DNA from 2 places in the Paraburkholderia sp. JHI869 genome. Region 1 is predicted to be linked to the other one. Evidence: riboswitches for the same ligand, from Rfam matches in the RefSeq annotation. Region 1 holds a riboswitch; the other holds the start of a gene.
The links. Region 1 has a riboswitch for thiamine pyrophosphate ahead of VSR72_RS29355 (FAD-dependent oxidoreductase). Riboswitches for the same ligand answer to the same signal wherever they lie in the genome.
Positions count from the first base shown of each region.

Region 2: linked by a shared signal. The riboswitch ahead of thiC (phosphomethylpyrimidine synthase ThiC) and the one ahead of VSR72_RS29355 (FAD-dependent oxidoreductase) in region 1 are both predicted to bind thiamine pyrophosphate.

Region 1 is NZ_JAYMSC010000021.1:72,929-82,507, forward strand. Features, by position in the region: gene VSR72_RS29340 (MFS transporter) at 1-487, opposite strand, end outside; gene VSR72_RS29345 (SDR family oxidoreductase) at 747-1,514, opposite strand; gene VSR72_RS29350 (ABC transporter ATP-binding protein/permease) at 1,511-3,268, opposite strand; TPP riboswitch at 3,568-3,681, shown strand; gene VSR72_RS29355 (FAD-dependent oxidoreductase) at 3,938-5,086, shown strand; gene thiS (sulfur carrier protein ThiS) at 5,129-5,326, shown strand; gene VSR72_RS29365 (thiazole synthase) at 5,406-6,221, shown strand; gene thiE (thiamine phosphate synthase) at 6,218-7,330, shown strand; gene VSR72_RS29375 (ABC transporter ATP-binding protein) at 7,498-8,319, shown strand; gene mlaE (lipid asymmetry maintenance ABC transporter permease subunit MlaE) at 8,316-9,092, shown strand; gene mlaD (outer membrane lipid asymmetry maintenance protein MlaD) at 9,179-9,579, shown strand, end outside.
Region 2 is NZ_JAYMSC010000006.1:202,348-211,926, reverse strand. Features, by position in the region: gene VSR72_RS13775 (L-lactate permease) at 1-615, opposite strand, end outside; gene VSR72_RS13770 (hypothetical protein) at 847-1,227, opposite strand; gene VSR72_RS13765 (glycine zipper 2TM domain-containing protein) at 1,557-1,778, opposite strand; gene thiC (phosphomethylpyrimidine synthase ThiC) at 1,972-3,903, opposite strand; TPP riboswitch at 4,007-4,136, opposite strand; gene VSR72_RS13755 (GreA/GreB family elongation factor) at 4,221-4,628, opposite strand; gene VSR72_RS13750 (EamA family transporter) at 5,370-6,323, shown strand; gene VSR72_RS13745 (entericidin A/B family lipoprotein) at 6,448-6,585, opposite strand; gene VSR72_RS13740 (DUF1328 family protein) at 6,757-6,918, shown strand; gene VSR72_RS13735 (DUF892 family protein) at 6,968-7,510, shown strand; gene VSR72_RS13730 (MFS transporter) at 7,543-8,757, opposite strand; gene VSR72_RS13725 (phosphodiesterase) at 8,893-9,579, opposite strand, start outside.

The DNA.
Region 1 (9,579 bases):
CCCAGTACAGGATGGCCGCCGCGCCCCAGCCGAACGACCAGCTGCTCTGCACCGTGCCCACGGCCTTGGCGCGATGCTGCGGCGAGCGGATCGTCTCGGCCATCATCATTGTGACGACCGTCCATTCGCCGCCAAAGCCGATGCCCTGCAGCGTGCGCGTGGCGAGCAGTTGCCAGAACGAATGCGTGAAACCGGAGAGGCAGGTGAAAACCGCGAAGGTGGCGATGGTCCACTGGAGCACGCGCACGCGGCCGTAGCGGTCGGCGAGGATGCCAGCGAGCCAGCCGCCGACTGCCGACGAGATCAGCGAACTGGTCGCGATCATGCCGGCCTCGCTCTTGGTCATGCCCCAGGTCGCGATGAGCGTCGGGATCAGGAACGAGTAGATCATGAAGTCGAACGCGTCGACGGCGTAGCCGCCGAACCCCGCGTAGAGCGTGCGCCGCTCGCGCGCGTTCAACTCGGTGAACCAGTGAAAGTAGCCCATCGCGTGTCTTCCCCCATATTTGTTGTGCGCGCAACGAACCGGGTGAGCGGCGTGTGCGGCGCTTGCGACCCGGCTGGCGCAAACGCCCTGGGTGGCGTGTGCGCTCGACGCTGACGGGTTGCGCGGTGCAACGCCGCCCGTCTCCGGTGTGCTGGATGCGTATTTTACGGTGCGAAACCGTGCTGAGGCGAGGGGCAATTTGGGGCGCGCGCTATCGTTGTATTCCGATGTTTAGTTCGATAGCAAGCGAACGATGGCGCTAGAGCGTGAGTCCGCCATCGACGTGGATCACCTGGCCGGTGATGTGGCGCGCGGCGTCCGAAAGCAGGAAGGCGATGAGTTCGGCGACATCGGCGGGATCGGCCACGTGGCCGAGCGGCGTTTCCTGCGCCGCGCGCTCCCACACCGGCGCGTTTTCAGGCGTCGGGCCCTGGTCCTTGCGCGTGTAGCCGGGCGCGACGCAGTTCACGGTCACGCCGTGCGGCGCGAGTTCCGCGGCGGCGGTCTTCGCCAGCGATTCGAGCGCGGCTTTCGCGGCAGCAGTGGCGGCGAACGGCGCACCGGCGCGGTAGCGGTGCGCGACGAACGAACTCAGCGCGACCACGCGTGCGCGCGCCGAGCGTTCCAGCGCGGGACGCGCGCGCTGCACGAGCGCCGCGAACGCGGCGGGCATGGCCGCGAATGCGCTTTCGAGCGACGCGGCGTCGAGCGCGGCGAGTGTTTGGCGCTGCGCATGCCCGGCGTTGGCGACGATCTGGTCGAGCGCGCCGAAGTGCGCGAGTGTGGCCTCCACGAGCGCCTGCGCATTGCCCGGCTCGGCGAGATCACCGCAAGCCGTGGCGCAGGCCGCGCCGCGCTGTTCGCACTCGGCGGCAACGGCGGCGAGCCGGGCACGCGACGCTTCATCGGCGCCGCGCGCATGCAGCATCAGCGCCACATGAGGCGCTGCGATACGGCGCGCGAGCGCCGCGCCGATACCCGAGCCCGCGCCCGTGATCAGCACGACACGCGCGGCGCTCGCGTTCACGCGGCAACCCGTTCTTCAGGCATGCGCTCGATTTCGAGCGTTTCGTGGTGGTACGCCGCAAGCGACTCGCGATGCGCGACGCTCACGATCGCCGACTTGGGCAGGCGCTCCACGAACAGCTTGTAGAGACGGCTTTCGTTGTCGGGGTCGAGCGCGCTCGTCGCTTCGTCGAGGAACAGATAGTCGGGCTTGTGCAGCAGCACGCGCGCGCCGGCCAGGCGTTGCTGCTCGCCCGGCGAGAGCACGCGCGACCAGTGCGCCGATTCGGCCAGACGATCCATGTACTCTTCGAGGCGGCAGGCGCGCAGCGCTTCGCGGCAGTCTTCGTCGCTATAGTCGTCGGCGGGCGAGGGGTAGGTGAGCGCCGCCTTGAGCGTGCCAATCGGCAGATAGCTTTGCTGCGGGATGAACATCATGCGCGCATCCACGGGCGCGTCGATCGAGCCTTCGCCGAACGGCCAGAGGCCCGCGAGCGCGCGGATCAGCGTGCTCTTGCCGGCGCCCGAGGGGCCGCGCACGAGCCAGCGCGAACCCGGCTTGATGGCGATGTCGCGCACTTCGGAAAGCGGCATGCCGTTGGGCAGCGCGAGCTTGAGGTGTTCGGTGGCGAGTTCGTTGCTGTCGATGAAGTGCAGGTTGATGCCGCCGTGCTCGGTGGCGGGCGAGACCGACTCCTTCAGGCGCGGCGAGTGCACCACACGCACGAATTCGCGCAGACGATTCACGGTAGCGCGCCATTCGACCAGCGTGGAGTAACTGTTGATGAACCACGAGAACGAGTCGCTCACGGTGCCGAACGCCTGCGAGATCTGCATCAGCACGCCGAACGTGAAGGCGCCAGCGAAGTAGCGCGGCGCGGCCACGACGAGCGGGAAGATGATGGCGATCTGGCCGTAGAAGCTCAGCACGAAGGTGAGGCGCTTCGTGTACTTCATCACGCGCCACCAGTTCTCGCGGATGTGCTGGAAGAGGCCCTGCGCGTTGCCGCGCTCGGTGTCCATGCCGTCGTAGAGCGCGATCTGCTCGGCGTTTTCGCGCAGGCGAATGAGGCCGAAGCGGAAGTCAGCTTCCACCTTTTGTTGCTGGTAGTTGATCGACACGAGCGGGTGGCCGACCTTCTGGATCACGATCGAGCCGAACACGGCGTAGAGCGCGGCGGCCCAGACCATGTAGCCCGGAATTGCGAGCGGATGGCCACCCAGCGTGACCGTGAGCGCGCCCGCGAGCGTCCACAGGATCGTGATGAACGAGACGAGCGTGACGACCGTGGAAAGCAGGTCGAGCGTGAGCGAGAGCGTGGTCGTGGCGAACGACTGGAGGTCGTCGCTGATCCGCTGGTCGGGGTTGTCGGCGAGGCGGTCGCGCTCGATGCGGTAGAACGCGCCCTTGCCGAGCCACTCGCTCAGAAAGCGCGTGGTGAGCCACTGGCGCCAGCGAAAGCCGAGCATCTGGCGCAGATACCGACCGTACACCGCGAGGATGATGAAGCCGAACGCCAGTTCCGTGAAGGTCATCAGGAGTGGCGGGAAGCGCTTGACGTCCTTGGCCTGCAACGCGTTGTAGAACTCCGCGCTCCAGCCGTTCAGGCGCACGTTGATCCACACGACGAGCAGGTTCATCACGATGATCGCGACGAGCAGCCCCCAGGCGATCCAGCGTTCCTCGGAGACCCAGTAGGGCTTGATCAGGCTCCACGCGGTGATCTTCTGATGCTCGTTCTGATCGGGCGTGGCGCGGGCAGGTTGGTTGGTCATGTGCGTCCTGAAGATGTGGCGGCCCGCTGGGGGGCATGCGCTGCGCGCCGCATGGCGGCAGCGGTGCAACGATTTTTGCAGCGATTCTGTCGTCGGGCGCTTAAGTGAGTCTTAACGGGCCAAAAGCGGCGCCAGGCGCGGAGACAAAAGCGCACGCCGGCGCCGCCGTAGCGTGGCGCCCATTGTCTCACCGCGCGGGCTTGCGAGGCGAAAGAGGCGGGCTCAGGGCATTGTGCCAGAGCGGAAGTCCCGCTCTGCCGAGGTTTGCGGGCCGCGCGCCTTTTGTGGTCTAATCGACCTTGACGAAACAGGGGTGCTTCACCGGTATGCGGGGCATGCCGTACTGAGGCTGAGAGAGACCCTTCGCACCCGATCCGGGTAATACCGGCGCGGGAAGTTTCCAGAAAGTCTTGCCGGAGCGCCCAGCATTTGCAGGGCGCCAGGATTCCCGCCGGGCTGCGCTTTGGGCGCATGGGTTCGTACACATTCCGCGAATTTCGCGATTTTTGTATTGGGCCGTTTGCGCCGCATAGCCTCCACGGTCGGCCTTGCCAGCCGGTTTCGTCCTTGGGTACGTCTGCTGCTGCCGTACGGAAAGGATACGATGACCGCCTATTCTCTTTGTTCCCCGATTCTTATCGCGTTCGCCTCGCGTGACGGAGCGCCGTCATGACTCGCGCGCGCAACCCTGACGTGGGCAGCGTGCCCGACTTCGCCGTGCTCGGCGGCGGCTTGAGCGGCCGGCTCGTCGCATGGCGTCTCGCCGGCGAGGGCCATCGCGTCGCGCTTTACGAGCGTGGCGGCCCCGAAGGCGGCGAGGCCGCGGCCTGGGTCGCGGCGGCCATGCTCGCGCCGCTCGCGGAAGCCGCTGTCGCCGAACTGCTGATCACCGAGCTTGGCGTCGCGTCGCTCGAGACCTGGCCGCGCATCCTGGCCGAGTTGCCGGAGCCTGTGTTCTTCCAGCGCAACGGCACGCTCGTGGTCTGGCATACCGCCGATCGCACCGAAGCCCCGCTCTTCGAGCGCCGCGTGCGCGCCAACGCGCCGCGTTCGCTCGCCGATGCGAACTTCGTCGCGCTCGCGGGTGCGCAGCTCGACGCGGCCGAACCAGCGCTCGCCGGGCGCTTCGCGCGCGGCTGGCTGCTCGAGGGCGAGGGCCAGCTCGACAATCGCCAGGCGTTGGCCGCGCTGGCGGCGGGGCTCGCCGAGCGCGGAGTGGAAACCCACTGGCACACCACGGTCGACGAGGCCAATCCGCCGCCCGCGCGTGTGACGATCGACTGCCGCGGACTGGGCGCCAAACCCGCGCTGCCAGGCCTGCGCGGCATTCGTGGCGAAGTCGCGCGCGTGCACGCGCCGGGCATCACGCTCACGCGTCCGGTGCGGCTCCTGCATCCGCGTTATCCGCTCTATATCGCGCCCAAGGAGAACGACGTCTTTGTGATCGGCGCGACCGAGATCGAAGGCGAGGACCGTTCGCCCGTGAGCGTGCGCTCGGCGCTCGAATTGCTGAGCGCGGCGTTTGCGGTGCATCCGGCGTTCGGCGAGGCGCGCATTCTCGAGTTGAACACGCAGTGCCGCCCGACGCTGCCCGACCATCGCCCGGCGCTCATTTGGGACGGCAAGACCACGCTGCGTGTGAACGGCCTCTACCGGCACGGCTTCATGATCGCGCCGGAAGTCGCCGACGAAGCCGCGCGCTTCGCACAAGCGCTGCTCGACTCCCGTGTGAACGACGCCGACTCCTTCGAGTCGCTGCGCCGCGCGTCGCGATGGGGCGAGATGCTGCATGCGCAGGGTGCGCACGTGCCGGCCTGAAGCTCTACCAGAAACAATCCGCAGTCTGAGAACGTATTTGCCATGGACATTCATATCAACCAGAAGCCGATCACGCTGCCCGAGGGCGCGACTGTCGCCGATGCGCTCGCCGCATTTGGCGCGCGTCCGCCGTTCGCCGTCGCGCTGAACGGCGATTTCGTGGCGCGCACCCAGCATGGCGCGCGCTCGCTCCAGGCGGGCGACCGCCTCGACGTCGTGAGCCCCGTGGCTGGCGGCTGAGCCTCGCTCGCCCAAAGCCAACGGTTGCGCGTCGCTTTCAAGGCGAGCGCTTTCACGACTCCGCCAAGGATTCCAACCCATGACCACCACTTCCACCGCCGACGCGCTCACGCTCTACGGCGAAACCTTCACGAGCCGCGTGCTGCTCGGCACGTCGCGCTATCCGTCGCTGCAGTCGCTTGCCGACTCGATGGCCGCCGCGCGCCCCGGCATGATCACTGTCGCGCTGCGCCGCCAGATGAACGAAGGCACCGCCGAAGCGGGCTTCTTCGACTTGCTCAAGCGCCACGGCGTACCGCTCCTGCCGAACACGGCCGGCTGCCTCACCGTCAACGAGGCGGTGACGACGGCGCACATGGCGCGCGAAGTCTTCGAAACCGACTGGATCAAGCTCGAACTGATCGGCGACGACTACACGCTGCAACCTGACCCGGTCGGCCTGATCGAAGCCGCTGCGCGGCTCATCAAGGACGGCTTCAAGGTGCTGCCGTACTGCACCGAGGACCTCGTGATCGGCCGGCGTCTGCTCGATGCGGGCTGCGAGGCGCTGATGCCGTGGGGCGCGCCGATTGGCACCGGCAAGGGCGTGATCAATCCATACGGGTTGCGCGTGCTGCGCGAGCGCTTGCCCGATGTGCCGCTCATCGTCGATGCGGGTCTCGGCGTGCCCTCGCATGCTTGCCAGGTGATGGAGTGGGGCTTCGACGGCGTGCTGCTCAACACGGCCGTTTCGCAGGCCACGCACCCCGATGCGATGGCGCGTGCGTTCGCGCTGGGCGTCGAGGCGGGGCGCGCCGCCTATCTCGCCGGGCCGATGGCCGAGCGCGAAGCGGCGGTCGCGAGCACGCCCGTGGTCGGCATGCCCTTCTGGCACCAGGACGGAGACAAACGATGACTGAAACGCTGCGACTGCAGGACCGCGAACTGTTCTGGCCGCCCGCCGACGAACTCACCGAAACGGCCGAGCGCATCCGTGCGCGCCTGGGCGACTGGCAGCCCACGCATGCGCCGTGGCGCATCTGTCTCACGCCGCCTGACGCGCCCAACGGCGGCGATCTGATCGTCGTGACCGACGCGGCGCCGCATCTGGCCAACATCGCGCGCTGGATGACGGGTGGCGCGGGCGTGATCGAAGCCGCGGGCGAAAACCCGAAGGCGGCGCGCGCCACGCTGCATCTGGGCGGCGAGCGTTACGCGCTCGAAGGCGAGTTGTCGGAGGACTGGATTCCCGCGCTGGCTGCGTTCCTCGACTGCGGCTTCGATCCGCACGACGCGCTCGTGCTCGCGCTCGCCTGGCGCGACGGCGACGAGCAGCAGGCCGACGCCTGGCCAGTCGACATCGAGCGTTTCCCGCGCGTGCTGGGCTTGCCCGCCGCGCCCGCGCAGCCGTTCGCGCCGTGCCCCGCAAAGCTTGGCCTGTATCCGGTGCTGCCCACGGCCGACTGGGTCGAGCGCGTGCTCGACTACGGCGTCAAGACGGCGCAGTTGCGCAGCAAGCAACCGAAATCGCCGGCGCTCACTCACGAAATCGAACGCTGCGTCGCGGCGGGCCGCAAGCACGACGCGCAGCTTTTCATCAACGACCATTGGCAGGAGGCCGTCGCGGCCGGCGCCTATGGCGTGCACCTCGGCCAGGAAGATCTGCGCGAAGCGGATCTCGGCGCGATCGCGGCGGCGGGCGTGCGTCTCGGCCTCTCGACGCACGGCTACTTCGAGATGCTGACGGCGCTCCATTTCCGCCCGAGCTACCTCGCGTGCGGTGCAGTCTTCGCCACCACGACCAAGGCGATGCCTACGGCGCCCCAGGGCCTCGCGCGTCTCGCCCGCTACGTGAAGCTGCTGGACGGCGTCGTGCCGATGGTGGCGATCGGCGGCATCGACGGCAACGTACTACCCGAGGTGCTCGCCACGGGCGCGGGCAGCGCGGCGGTGGTGCGCGCCGTGACCGAGGCCGCCGACCCGGCTGCCGCGGTTGCTGCACTGCGCAACGCGTTTACGCAATAATGGTCCGCCCTGGCCAGGGCCGCGCCGCGTGCGCGACCCCGGCCAGGAGGGGCTGCAACCCGCGCTAGCAGGTGTTGCGGCTTACATCAATGGGCCAGGGTGCGTCACGGCAGGTTTTCCACGATGGCCCTATAATCCCGCCTTCGTGTAAATGGACTGTCTGCCACGTGCCCTCAACCTCTGAGACCCTGCTGGAGCTGCGCGACGTCGACTTCGGATACGGCGACCGGCTCGTCCTGTCCGGCCTGAACATGCGCTTCCCGCGCGGTCAGGTAGTGGCAGTCATGGGCGGTTCCGGTGGCGGAAAAACGACAGTGCTGCGCCTGATTGGCGGCCTCGTTCGCGCCCAGCGCGGCCAGGTGCTGTTCGGCGGGCAGGACGTCGGCGCCCAATCGCGCGAAGGGCTCTACGCCCTGCGCCGCAAGATGGGCATGCTGTTCCAGTTCGGCGCGCTCTTCACCGACATGTCGGTGTTCGAGAACGTCGCCTTCGCCCTGCGCGAGCACACCGATCTGCCTGAAGAGCTGATCCGGGACCTCGTGCTCATGAAGCTCAACGCCGTCGGCCTGCGTGGCGCACGCGACCTTGCGCCTTCGGAAATTTCGGGCGGCATGGCGCGCCGCGTGGCGCTCGCCCGCGCGATCGCGCTCGACCCCGAGCTCATGATGTACGACGAGCCGTTCGCGGGTCTCGACCCGATTTCGCTCGGCATAACGGCGAACCTCATCCGCACGCTCAACGACGCGCTCGGCGCGACCTCGATCCTCGTCACGCACGACGTGCCCGAGTCGTTCGCGATCGCCGACTACGTGTATTTCATGGCGAACGGCCGCGTGCAGGCGCAGGGCACGCCCGACGAACTGCGCGCCTCGACCGACCCGATCGTGCGCCAGTTCATCGACGGCGCGCCGGACGGCCCGTTCCGGTTTCATTACCCGTCGAACCAGCCGCTCGAAGCGGACTTCGGCATTGGCGGAGGCCGCTCATGATCGGCGCCATCAGCTCGGTCGGGCGCACCGTGCTCGAAACGATCGCGCGCGCGGGGCATGCCACGCGCTTTTTCGTGCGCCTCGTCCTCGAATTCTTCCCGTTGCTGCGCCGGCCGCGCCTTGTCACGAAGCAGATCCACTTCGTCGGTAATTATTCGCTGTTGATCATTGCCGTGTCGGGCCTGTTCGTGGGCTTCGTGCTCGGCCTGCAGGGCTACTACACGCTCAACCGCTACGGCTCCGAGCAGGCGCTCGGGCTGCTGGTCGCGCTCTCGCTCGTGCGCGAGCTCGGGCCCGTCGTCACCGCGCTCCTGTTCGCGGGCCGCGCGGGCACCTCGCTCACGGCCGAGATCGGCCTCATGAAAGCGGGCGAGCAGCTCACGGCCATGGAGATGATGGCCGTGGACCCTGTGCGCGTGGTGGTCGCGCCGCGCATGTGGGCGGGCGTGATCGCCATGCCGGTTCTCGCGGCCATCTTCAGCGCGGTCGGCATTCTGGGCGGCTACGTGGTGGGCGTGCTGCTGATCGGCGTGGATGCCGGCGCGTTCTGGTCGCAAATGCAGGGCGGCGTGGACGTCTGGACAGACGTGGGCAACGGCGTGATGAAGAGCATCGTGTTCGGCTTCGCCGTGACGTTCACCGCGCTCTATCAGGGCTACGAGGCGAAGCCCACGCCCGAGGGCGTGTCGCGCGCGACCACGAAGACGGTCGTGTACGCGTCGCTCGCGGTGCTCGGCCTCGACTTCCTGCTCACCGCGCTGATGTTTAGCTAAACGGTTCAGCTAAAGACGCCGGGCAGCGACCCGGCGGCGCGGCGCGCGCATGAGCGACGCCGCAACGGATTCTCATTGGGATGACGATGAAAAAGAATGCTCTCGACTTCTGGGTCGGCCTGTTTGTGGTGCTGGGCTTTATTGCGCTGCTGTTCCTTGCGCTGAAGGCCGGCAACATGAGTTCGCTGTCGTTTCAGTCCACTTACCCGGTGAAGCTCAAGTTCGACAATATCGGCGGCCTCAAGCCGCGCGCGCCGGTGAAGAGCGCGGGCGTGACCGTGGGCCGCGTGGCCTCGATCGGCTTCGACTCCAACACCTACCAAGCGCTGGTGACGATCAACCTTGACCAGCAGTACCAGTTTCCGAAAGACACGTCGGCGAAGATCCTGACGTCCGGCCTGCTCGGCGAGCAGTACATCGGCCTCGAGCCGGGCGGCGATTCGGAAATGCTCAAGGCTGGGGACACCATCTCGATGACGCAGTCGGC
Region 2 (9,579 bases), on a different contig from region 1:
CAGCAGTGCGAAGAACGGCAACTGGCGGCCGACCATCTGTCCCAGCAGATCCGAGGGCAGGTGCGTGACCGCGCCGAGCACGGTGATCGGCACGCCGAGCGCGCCGAAGGCGACGGGCGCTGTGTTGAAGATGAGCGTGAAGGTCAGGGCTTCGAGCGTCGGGAAGCCGAGCATGATGAGCAGCGAACTCGTGATGGCGATAGGCGTGCCGAAGCCGGAAATCCCTTCGAACAGCGCGCCGAACGAAAAGCCGACCACGACGAGGATGATGCGCCGGTCGTTGGGCAGATTATCGAGCAGCCACATGCGAAACGCCGCGAAGCGCCCCGAGCGCAGTGCGATGTTGTAGAGCAGGATCGCCGTGACGACGATCCACATCACCGGCCAGAGTGCGAACACCACGCCCGCGAGCACCGAGCTAATCGCGAGATTGACCGGAAACTGCCAGCCGGCGATGGCGACGATCAGACCGACCACGAGCCCCGCGAGCGAGGCCTGCCAGGCGGGCCGCCGCGCCCAGCCGAGCAGGGCGAGCACAGTGATGATGGGCAGCACGGCAATGAGAAACGAGAACAGCAGCGAATTGCCGATAGGGGTCAACAGCTGGTGGAACATCACGTCTCCTTTATGCTGGTTCGTTATCGGCGCAGCAGTGCGGCAGCGTGCGCCGGGGCGCGTCGTTGGCTGTGGAGTTCTGTGCCCGGCCAGGCGGCCGAGTTAAGGCGGTGCTTCAATCCCCGCTAGCCCACTTGGAGGATAGAGAACGAAACGGGAGCGTCAAGGAGGGAAAGTACGGTCCGGCACCGTTTTGCGGTGCATTTTGCGGCGTGGTGGGGCGCGCGAGCGTTAGCGATGCCAGTGTCCGCCGCCGCCGCTCCAGTAGCCGAAGCCAAACGAGACAGCGGGCGCGCCCCAGCCCCAGCCGTACGCGGGGTAAGGGTAGTACGCGGGGTAGGCCGCGGGGTAGGCCGGATAAGCTGGCCACGCAGGCACGGCGATCGCAACCGGCGGCGAGGGATAGAGCGGCCCCGGATACTGGGCGTCGGGCACGGCCGCTGGCGCGGGGTTCGGCGCCGTTTGCATGACCGCGGCCTCCTGCTGTGTGGCCGCAACGGGCACGGTGCCGTAGTAGTAAGGGCCGTAGCCGTAGGGGGAATAGTAGTAGCAGCCGGAAAGGCTGAAGACCGTGCTCGCGGTAGCGATCACAAACACAGACGGTCGTTTCATGGCGGGCTCCGCGAGTGGCGAACGGCCGCGCGGGGTTATCGCCTTAAGGCTCGGGCCGTTTGATCTTTTGAGCTTACGCCGGACGCGTGCGTTTTGCGTTGTGCCTCGTTAACGGAATATTTCGCCTGGTACCACGGCTGCGATGGCTAACGCCCAAAGCAAACGCGGCGCAGCCCGTGAGGGTCTGCGCCGCGCATCCTTCCCTGATGCACGCCTTGAATGGCGTGTTGCCTGTCGTGTCGTTTCTGTTCTGTGCCGTCGCATCGATCGTGCCGCTATTCGTGCAGCCGCATCGTCGACGCGTCCGGCCTTAATGCTTACTTGCCAACTTACTTGCCAACCTGATTGCCGATGATGCCGCCCACTGCCGCGCCGCCCACCGTGGAGAGCGCATTGCCGCCAATTGCCGCGCCGGCCACGCCGCCTACGCCCGCGCCAATGACCGTATCGCGGTCGCGTCTCGACATGTTGTCACAAGCGGAAAGACTGCCCAGCACGGCGACGAGTGTCGTCACCGTGACTAGAGTGCGTGCACGTTTGAGCGTTTTCATTTTTTCGACTCCCCCACGCAAAGTGCGTTCGAGTGTGCGGTGCGACATGCGCTGGCGCGCACACCGCACCTCCAATGCCCTCATCCTAGCCAGGCGACCCGTATCCGGGTGTATGCGCTTGTCAGAGAGTTGTGGGAGTCGTTAGAAAATGTTTCGGCGGGCCGCAAGGGCCCGCCAGAACCAGGGTGAGTGCTTACTGACGCTGATAAATCTCTGCGCCCTGCTTGATGAACTCGACCGCCTTCACTTCCATGCCTTTCTTGAGGGCTTCGTCGTCGCTCACGCCTTGTTTCGCGGCGAAGTCGCGCACGTCCTGGGTGATCTTCATCGAGCAGAAGTGCGGGCCGCACATCGAACAGAAGTGCGCGACCTTGGCCGAGTCCTTCGGCAGCGTCTCGTCGTGGAACTCGCGCGCCTTGTCCGGATCGAGGCCGATGTTGAACTGGTCTTCCCAGCGGAACTCGAAGCGCGCCTTCGACAAAGCGTTGTCGCGTACCTGAGCGCCCGGATGGCCCTTCGCGAGGTCGGCCGCGTGCGCCGCGAGCTTGTACGTGATGATGCCTTCCTTCACGTCGTCCTTGTTCGGCAGGCCCAAGTGTTCCTTCGGCGTGACGTAGCAGAGCATGGCCGTGCCGAACCAGCCGATCATCGCGGCGCCAATGCCCGAGGTGATGTGGTCGTAGCCCGGCGCGATGTCGGTGGTGAGCGGCCCGAGCGTGTAGAACGGCGCTTCGTCGCACCAGTCGAGCTGCAAGTCCATGTTCTCCTTGATGAGCTGCATCGGAACGTGGCCCGGGCCTTCGATCATCACCTGCACGTCGTGCTTCCACGCGATCTGCGTGAGTTCGCCGAGCGTCTTCAGTTCGCCGAGCTGCGCTTCGTCGTTGGCGTCGTAGATCGAGCCAGGGCGCAGGCCGTCGCCGAGCGAGAAGCTCACGTCGTATTCCTTCATGATTTCGCAGATCTCTTCGAAATGCTCATAAATGAAGGACTCCTTGTGATGCGCGAGACACCACTTGGCCATGATCGACCCGCCGCGCGAGACGATGCCCGTCATGCGGTTAGCGGTGAGCGGCACGTACTGGAGACGCACGCCCGCGTGGATCGTGAAGTAGTCCACGCCTTGCTCAGCTTGCTCGATGAGCGTGTCGCGGAACATTTCCCACGTGAGGTCTTCGGCCTTGCCGTTGACCTTTTCGAGCGCCTGGTAAATCGGCACCGTGCCGATCGGCACCGGCGAGTTGCGGATGATCCACTCGCGCGTTTCGTGAATGTGCTTGCCGGTCGAGAGGTCCATGACCGTGTCGCCGCCCCAGCGAATCGCCCACGTCATCTTGTCGACTTCCTCGCCGATCGACGAGGTGACCGCCGAGTTGCCGATGTTCGCGTTGATCTTCACGAGGAAGTTGCGGCCGATGATCATCGGCTCGCTTTCCGGGTGGTTGATGTTCGCGGGGATGATCGCGCGGCCGCGCGCAATTTCCTCGCGCACGAACTCGGGCGTGATCTCCTTGAGCGCGTTCTCGCCGAAGGCGGCTGCGCCGAACGCCTGGCCCGGATGCTGGCGGCCCATCATCGCGGCGAGCTTCGCGCCGTTCGGGCCGCTCGCCTTGAGGCTTTCCAGATACTCGGCGCGGCGCTGGTTCTCGCGAATCGCGATGTATTCCATCTCTGGCGTGATGATGCCTTGACGCGCGTAGTGCATCTGCGTGACGTTCTTGCCGGCCTTCGCGCGGCGCGGCGTGCGGTGCAGGCCGGGGAAGCGCAGTTCGGCCGTCGCGGCGTCGGCGGCGCGTTCGCGGCCGTATTCGGACGAGAGGCCCGGCAGCGCTTCGGTGTCGCCGCGCTTTTCGATCCAGCTCTGGCGCAGCGCGGGCAGGCCAGCGCGAATGTCGATCTTCGCATCAGGGTCGGTGTACGGACCCGACGTGTCGTAGACGTAGATCGGCGGATTCTTCTCGCCGCCGAAGCCCGTGGGCGTATCCGCCTGCGTGATTTCGCGCATCGGCACGCGGATATCGGGCTGCGATCCGGTCACGTAGATCTTGCGGGAATTGGGCAGCGGCGCGATCGCGGCTTCGTCGACGTGCGCGTTGGCGGAAATGAACTTCGGATTCGCGTTCATGCGTCTCTCTCTCCATGCAAAGCAAAGTGGGAACAGCGGCTTAGCAGGAGACGAGACGGAACGTGGACGGACTTCGCTGTGATGGGGTGAGGCTTGAGCGATGTTGCGAAGTCCGGACGCTTCCCTGCGCTGGCATTATCCAGATCAGGTTCAAAGGGTATTTCTCACCCGCGAAATACGCTGCACGACTTTCGTTCGATGCGGCGCATGACGCAGGACCCCCGCGTAAGCAAGGCCAAACGATACACCGCGCTGCGACGATCTGGCAAGTGCCTTCGCGCGTGCGGTGTAGTACGACGTATAGCGGCGCGCGGAACTTACAGCGTGAAATGCTTCGAGGCCTCGGGCTGAAACAGGATGCGTTCGATCTTCAGTGTTTCGACCGCGCCGCCCGGCGTCGTGAAGCGCACGGCGTTGCCGCGCTTTGCTCCGAGGAGCGCGAGACCCGCGGGGGAGAACACGTTCAGGCGCCCCGCGTCGACGTTCGCCTCGTGCGGATAGACGACGGTGTAGGTGAGGGCTTCGCCGTTGCGCTCGTCCATGAGCGTTACCTGCGAATTCATCGTCACGACATTGGCGGCCACGTCGCGCGGCTCCACGATCACCGCGTGTTCGAGCAGGTCGTCGAGCATGGCCTGGCGAGCGGGCGCGGCGCCCGGTTCAGCGGCGCATTTCTCGAGGCGGGCGACATCGAGTTCGGTGAGATAGCGGATTTTCTTCGACATGGCAGTTCTCCTTGCGATCCAGAAAAGTCGAGATGAGGGCGAGGGCTGGCGGGCGAAATTACGCAACAAGGACGCAAAAGCGCGCGGGCCGCAGCAGGGCGCAACGGATCAGCCCGGAGCCCGACTGAACGGCTCCGATGGCTTGGGGAGGCGGGTTCAGTGCGGGCGCCGGGCGGCGCAGAGCGGGGCGGACAGCGGGGTGGACAATGAGGGCAGGGCGCGCGCCCGGTTGTCGAGAGGCCACGCCGCCGTTCGCTCGCGGCCCGCGCGTGCACGCACCCGCGCGCTGCGCAAACTGCGCGGCGGCGAGGCGAGGACGAGACGCGAAACGAGTGAATGCATGGTGAACGGCGTGCCTGAAATCAAGTAAATGAAAGTTAATCGAAAGATTCGACCATGCTAGCACGATCTCACAAACTGGGCGTGACGCGCGTTTATATGGTGCGCGATCGCCCATCCTGGCTTGCTCCTCGCACTGTGACGCGCACGCAACGAAGCACCGCGCATAAAGCATCCTGAAAGCATCCGCAACGTCCGGCGTTGTTGCATAATGCGGTTCGCCCGTCCCGGGTGTCCTTCGTACTCCGTCCTTTTCGCGTTCTTGCGCACCTGCACCATGCCGTCGAGCTTCACCCGTCCCGCCGTCTTGCCGCCGGGGCGCCCGCGGTCCTGCCCGTCACGCTCCTCAAGCACCTCGCGCACCGCGGCGAAATGACGATGCCTCCCCGTTTGCCTTCCCGCGTGAGCACTCAATCTTTTATCGCAGGCGCCCAGCAGGCCGCAGCCGCGCTTTGGCGTTTCGTGCGCGCCGTGCGGCTGCCGCAGTCGCGCGCCGGGCGCGTCGCGCTCTCGCTCGGCGTCGTCTACTTCGTCTGGGGCTCGACGTATCTCGGCGTGAAGATCGCGCTCGATTCGTTCCCGCCGCTCCTGCTTTCCGGCTTGCGTAATCTGCTCGCCGGGATTGGCCTCTTCGTGTTCGCGCTGCGCCGGCGGCCTGTCATGCCAACGCTCCTCGAAGTGCGCAACGCAGGCGTGGTGGGCACGCTGCTCGTGGGCCTATCGAGCGGCATGCTCGCCTACGGCATGCGTACCGTGGGCACCGGCACGGCGGCTGTGATGGTCGCCACGGTGCCGCTCTTCGCCACCGTGATCTCGTCGGTGACCGGGCGTCGCGTCGCCAGGGCCGAATGGGCCGCGGTCGCGCTCGGCCTCGTCGGGATTGCGATCCTGAGTCATGGCGGCGGCGCTTCGGGTTCGGCGGGCGGCAGCCTGGCCATTCTGTGCGGCGCGCTCTTCTGGGCGATCGGCGCGCATCTGGCGGGCAAGCTCTCGCTACCTGCCGATCTCTTCATCGCGACGTCGCTGCAGATCGGCCTCGGCGGCGCGATTTCGACGACGGTCGCGTGGATCAGCGGCGAACGCATGGGCGAGCTGCATTTCCTGCCGCTCGTAGCGTTCCTCTACCTGCTTTTCATCGGCACGATGGCGGCCTATGTCGCGTATGGCTATCTGATCCGCCATACCAGCCCGCTCGTCGCGAGCAGTTGCATGTACGTCAATCCCGTTGTCGCCGTCGCGCTCGGCGCGCTGCTGCTCGGCGAGCCGGTCACGAGCAGCACTGTCGTCGCGACCGTGCTGATTCTCGGCAGCGTGGGGCTGTCGTTCATCTTCGACGACCGCCGTCGCACTTCCTGAAATCTTCCTGACTTCGCGACGCGCCTCGCTGCGCGCGCGGCCGCCCCGCATTTGACGTGCGAGGCGGCCGCGGCTTCATCGTTCACCGGTCATTCAGCCCGGCGCCTTTACCGTCTGCCAGACACTACTTCGCTTTTTCCGCGGAGTTCGTGAGGGCGTGGCCGCCTGCGGAAACGTCCTCGCCGGCACCCGCCATCGTGTTGCAGGCGGAGAGTCCTGCCAGCGATGCAGTAACGAGAAAGAGGGCAATCAGGCGTTTCATGAGGAAGTCCTCCACGGTGTCAAAGGAGACGACTCTCCAGCATGTCGCGTGCCCGGTCATATGTGCCGCCATGTCCATGCCGTGTGCGCACGCGGCGGGTCCGCTGCTTGCGCTAGCGCCGATGCAGGCGCGACATAGCGCAGCACATCCGCCCAAAAGGAGGATTACGCCATGCTTCACTACGCCATCGTGTTTTTCATCATCGCGATCATCGCCGCCGTGTTCGGCTTTACGGGCATCGCCGCGGGCGCGGCCGAAATCGCCAAAATCCTGTTCTACATCTTCCTCGTGGTCTTCGTGGTCACGCTGCTGCTAGGCGTGATGCGTGGATGACGCACGCAATGCCAAACCAGACCCATGCCATGTTCGAAGGAGAAGTCAGATGTCGAAGACACACGCTTCGTTTGAGTTCGACCTCAAGCGCGTGCGCGATGAAGCGCGCCACAATCTCGACCAGGGGTCGGTCACGCCGGACTACCCCGCGAATCGCCACACGGTGCTCAAGTTGCTCAACGATTCGCTCGCCACGGAACTCGTATGCGTGTTGCGCTACAAGCGGCACCATTTCATGGCGAAGGGCATCGAGTCCGAGTCGGTGGCGGCCGAGTTCCTTCAGCACGCGAACGAGGAACAGCAGCACGCCGACATGCTCGCGGCGCGCATCGTGCAGCTAGGCGGCGAGCCCGACTTCTCGCCGGCCACGCTCGTCGAGCGCTCGCACTCGGAGTACAAGGAAGGGGCCGACCTGAAGGACATGATCCGCGAGAATCTGATCGCGGAGCGCATCGCAATCGAGAGCTATCGCGCGATCATCAATTATCTCGGCCACGACGACACCACCACGCGGCGCATCTTCGAGCAAATCCTCGCGACGGAGGAAGAGCATGCCGACGATATGACGGACTTGCTCTATGCGCGTAAATAGCGCTTCCCGCTAATCGCTAACCGTTAGCGCCCTCAGGAAGACGCTTGTGCGCCCGTGCCCACGCGCGGGCGCGTTGCATGGTGAATCCAGCCCGCGAGGGCCGTGAACGCGATGCCGGCCACGCACACGCCGATCCAGCCGAATGCATGCCAGGCGGTCACGCCCACGGCAGAACCGGTTGCGCCGCCAATGAAGTAGCACACCATGAACACCGTATTCACGCGGCTGCGCGCCTCGGGGCGCAGCGCGTAGATGCGCGACTGATTCGAGATCTGCGCGGCCTGCACGCCCACGTCGAGCACGATCACGCCGATCACGAGGCCGATCAGACTCTTGCCCGAGAACGCGAAGATGACGAACGCGAGCGCCATCAGCACGATCGACATCGTGATGACCGCGCGCGGCCCGCGCTTGTCGGCGGATCGGCCCGCCATCGGCGCGGCCAGTGCACCCGCTGCGCCAACGATGCCGAAAAGCCCTGCCGCCTGCGGCCCGAGATGGAAGGGCTCGCCCGCGAGCAGCAGCGTGAGCACGGGCCAGAAGAGGCTGAACGCGGCGAAGAGGCAAGCGCCCGTCGCTGAAGCTTCGCGCAACCCGGGCAGCTCCAGCACGAGATGCCACATGGAGCCGAGCAGCTTGCCGTAGCCGAGCGACGAGGTCGGCTGGCTCTTCGGCAGCTTCTTCACGATCACGACCGCGAGCACCAGCAGCGCGACGATCGACGCCCCGAACACCGCGCGCCAACCGAAGTACTGGCCCACAAACCCGGCCGCCGTACGCGCGAGCAGGATGCCGAGCAAGAGGCCGCTCATGACCGTGCCCACTGCGTGGCCGCGCGCCTCGGGCGGCGCCAGTTCGGCGGAAAACGGCACGGCCTGCTGCGCGATGGTGGCGAGGATGCCGATCGCGAGGCTCGCGCCGACCAGCACCCACAGCGATGGCGCCGTGGCTGCGACGAGCAGGGCGACGCACAGGCCGGCCGTTTGCAGCAGGATGATGCGGCGGCGGTCGTAGCGGTCGCCGAGCGGCGCGAGCAGGAGCATGCCGGCCGCGTAGCCGAGCTGGGTGCCGGCCGGCACGGCGCCGATCCACGCGGCGCCTGCCGGGAAGCTCTGGCGGAAGTCGTCGAGCAGCGGCTGGTTGAAATAGATGTTCGCGACCGTGACGCCCGCGATGGTCGCGAGCAGGAGCAGCAGGCCGCGCAGCGACTGGTCATTGCCAGCGGTTGCGGAATCGGGTGTGGACATGTGCGAAATGCGGGCGGCGCCCGGCGATACGAAAGGCAGGCTTCGAGCGTGCCGATCATACCGGAGCGCGCGCAAACGCGCTGGCGGCGCTGGCGGCCCGAGCCCGCGCCGCCAGTTGCGCCTTTAGCCGTGCATTCAGCCGATCAACTCGCCCGAGGGCTCGTAGAACGGATACGGGCCGTCGAACGTCTCGACGTAGCCATGGTGCGTCACGATCCCGCCCTGTGGCTCGAAGCGATGCAGCGCGAAAGCGGGCGGCTCGAGCGTAAAGGTGGAGGGCGCATCGGGCGCGAGGTCGAGCGTGACCTGGTGAGCGGGCGCGGGCACGGCCGAGGCGATCGTGCCGCCGAAGCGCACGAACATGGGCCGGTGCACGTGACCGCACAGCACGCGCTCGACGTTGGGATGCTGCGCCACGAGCGCTTCGAGCGCGCGCGCAGCGTTGTCGTCGAGACGAATCGCATCCATGTGGCCGATGCCGCAGTCGAACGGCGGGTGATGGAGCGCGACGATCACGGGCTTGCCGCGCGCCGCGTCGAGCTGCTGCGCGAGCCAGGCAAGGCGCGCTTCGCAGAGCGTGCCTGCGCTTTGGCCCGGCTGCATCGAGTCGAGCGCGATCACGCGCAACGGGCCGAGGTCCACGGCGTACTGGATGAACTCGCCGCCTTCGTGCAGTTCAGGCCGATCGGCGAACACTTCGCGCAGCGGCTCGCGCGCGTCGTGGTTGCCGATCAAGAGCCAGTACGGAATCTCGAGCGTGTCGAGCAGCGTTTTGAGGTGCCGGTATTCCTCGACCGAGCCGTGGTCGACGAGATCGCCGGT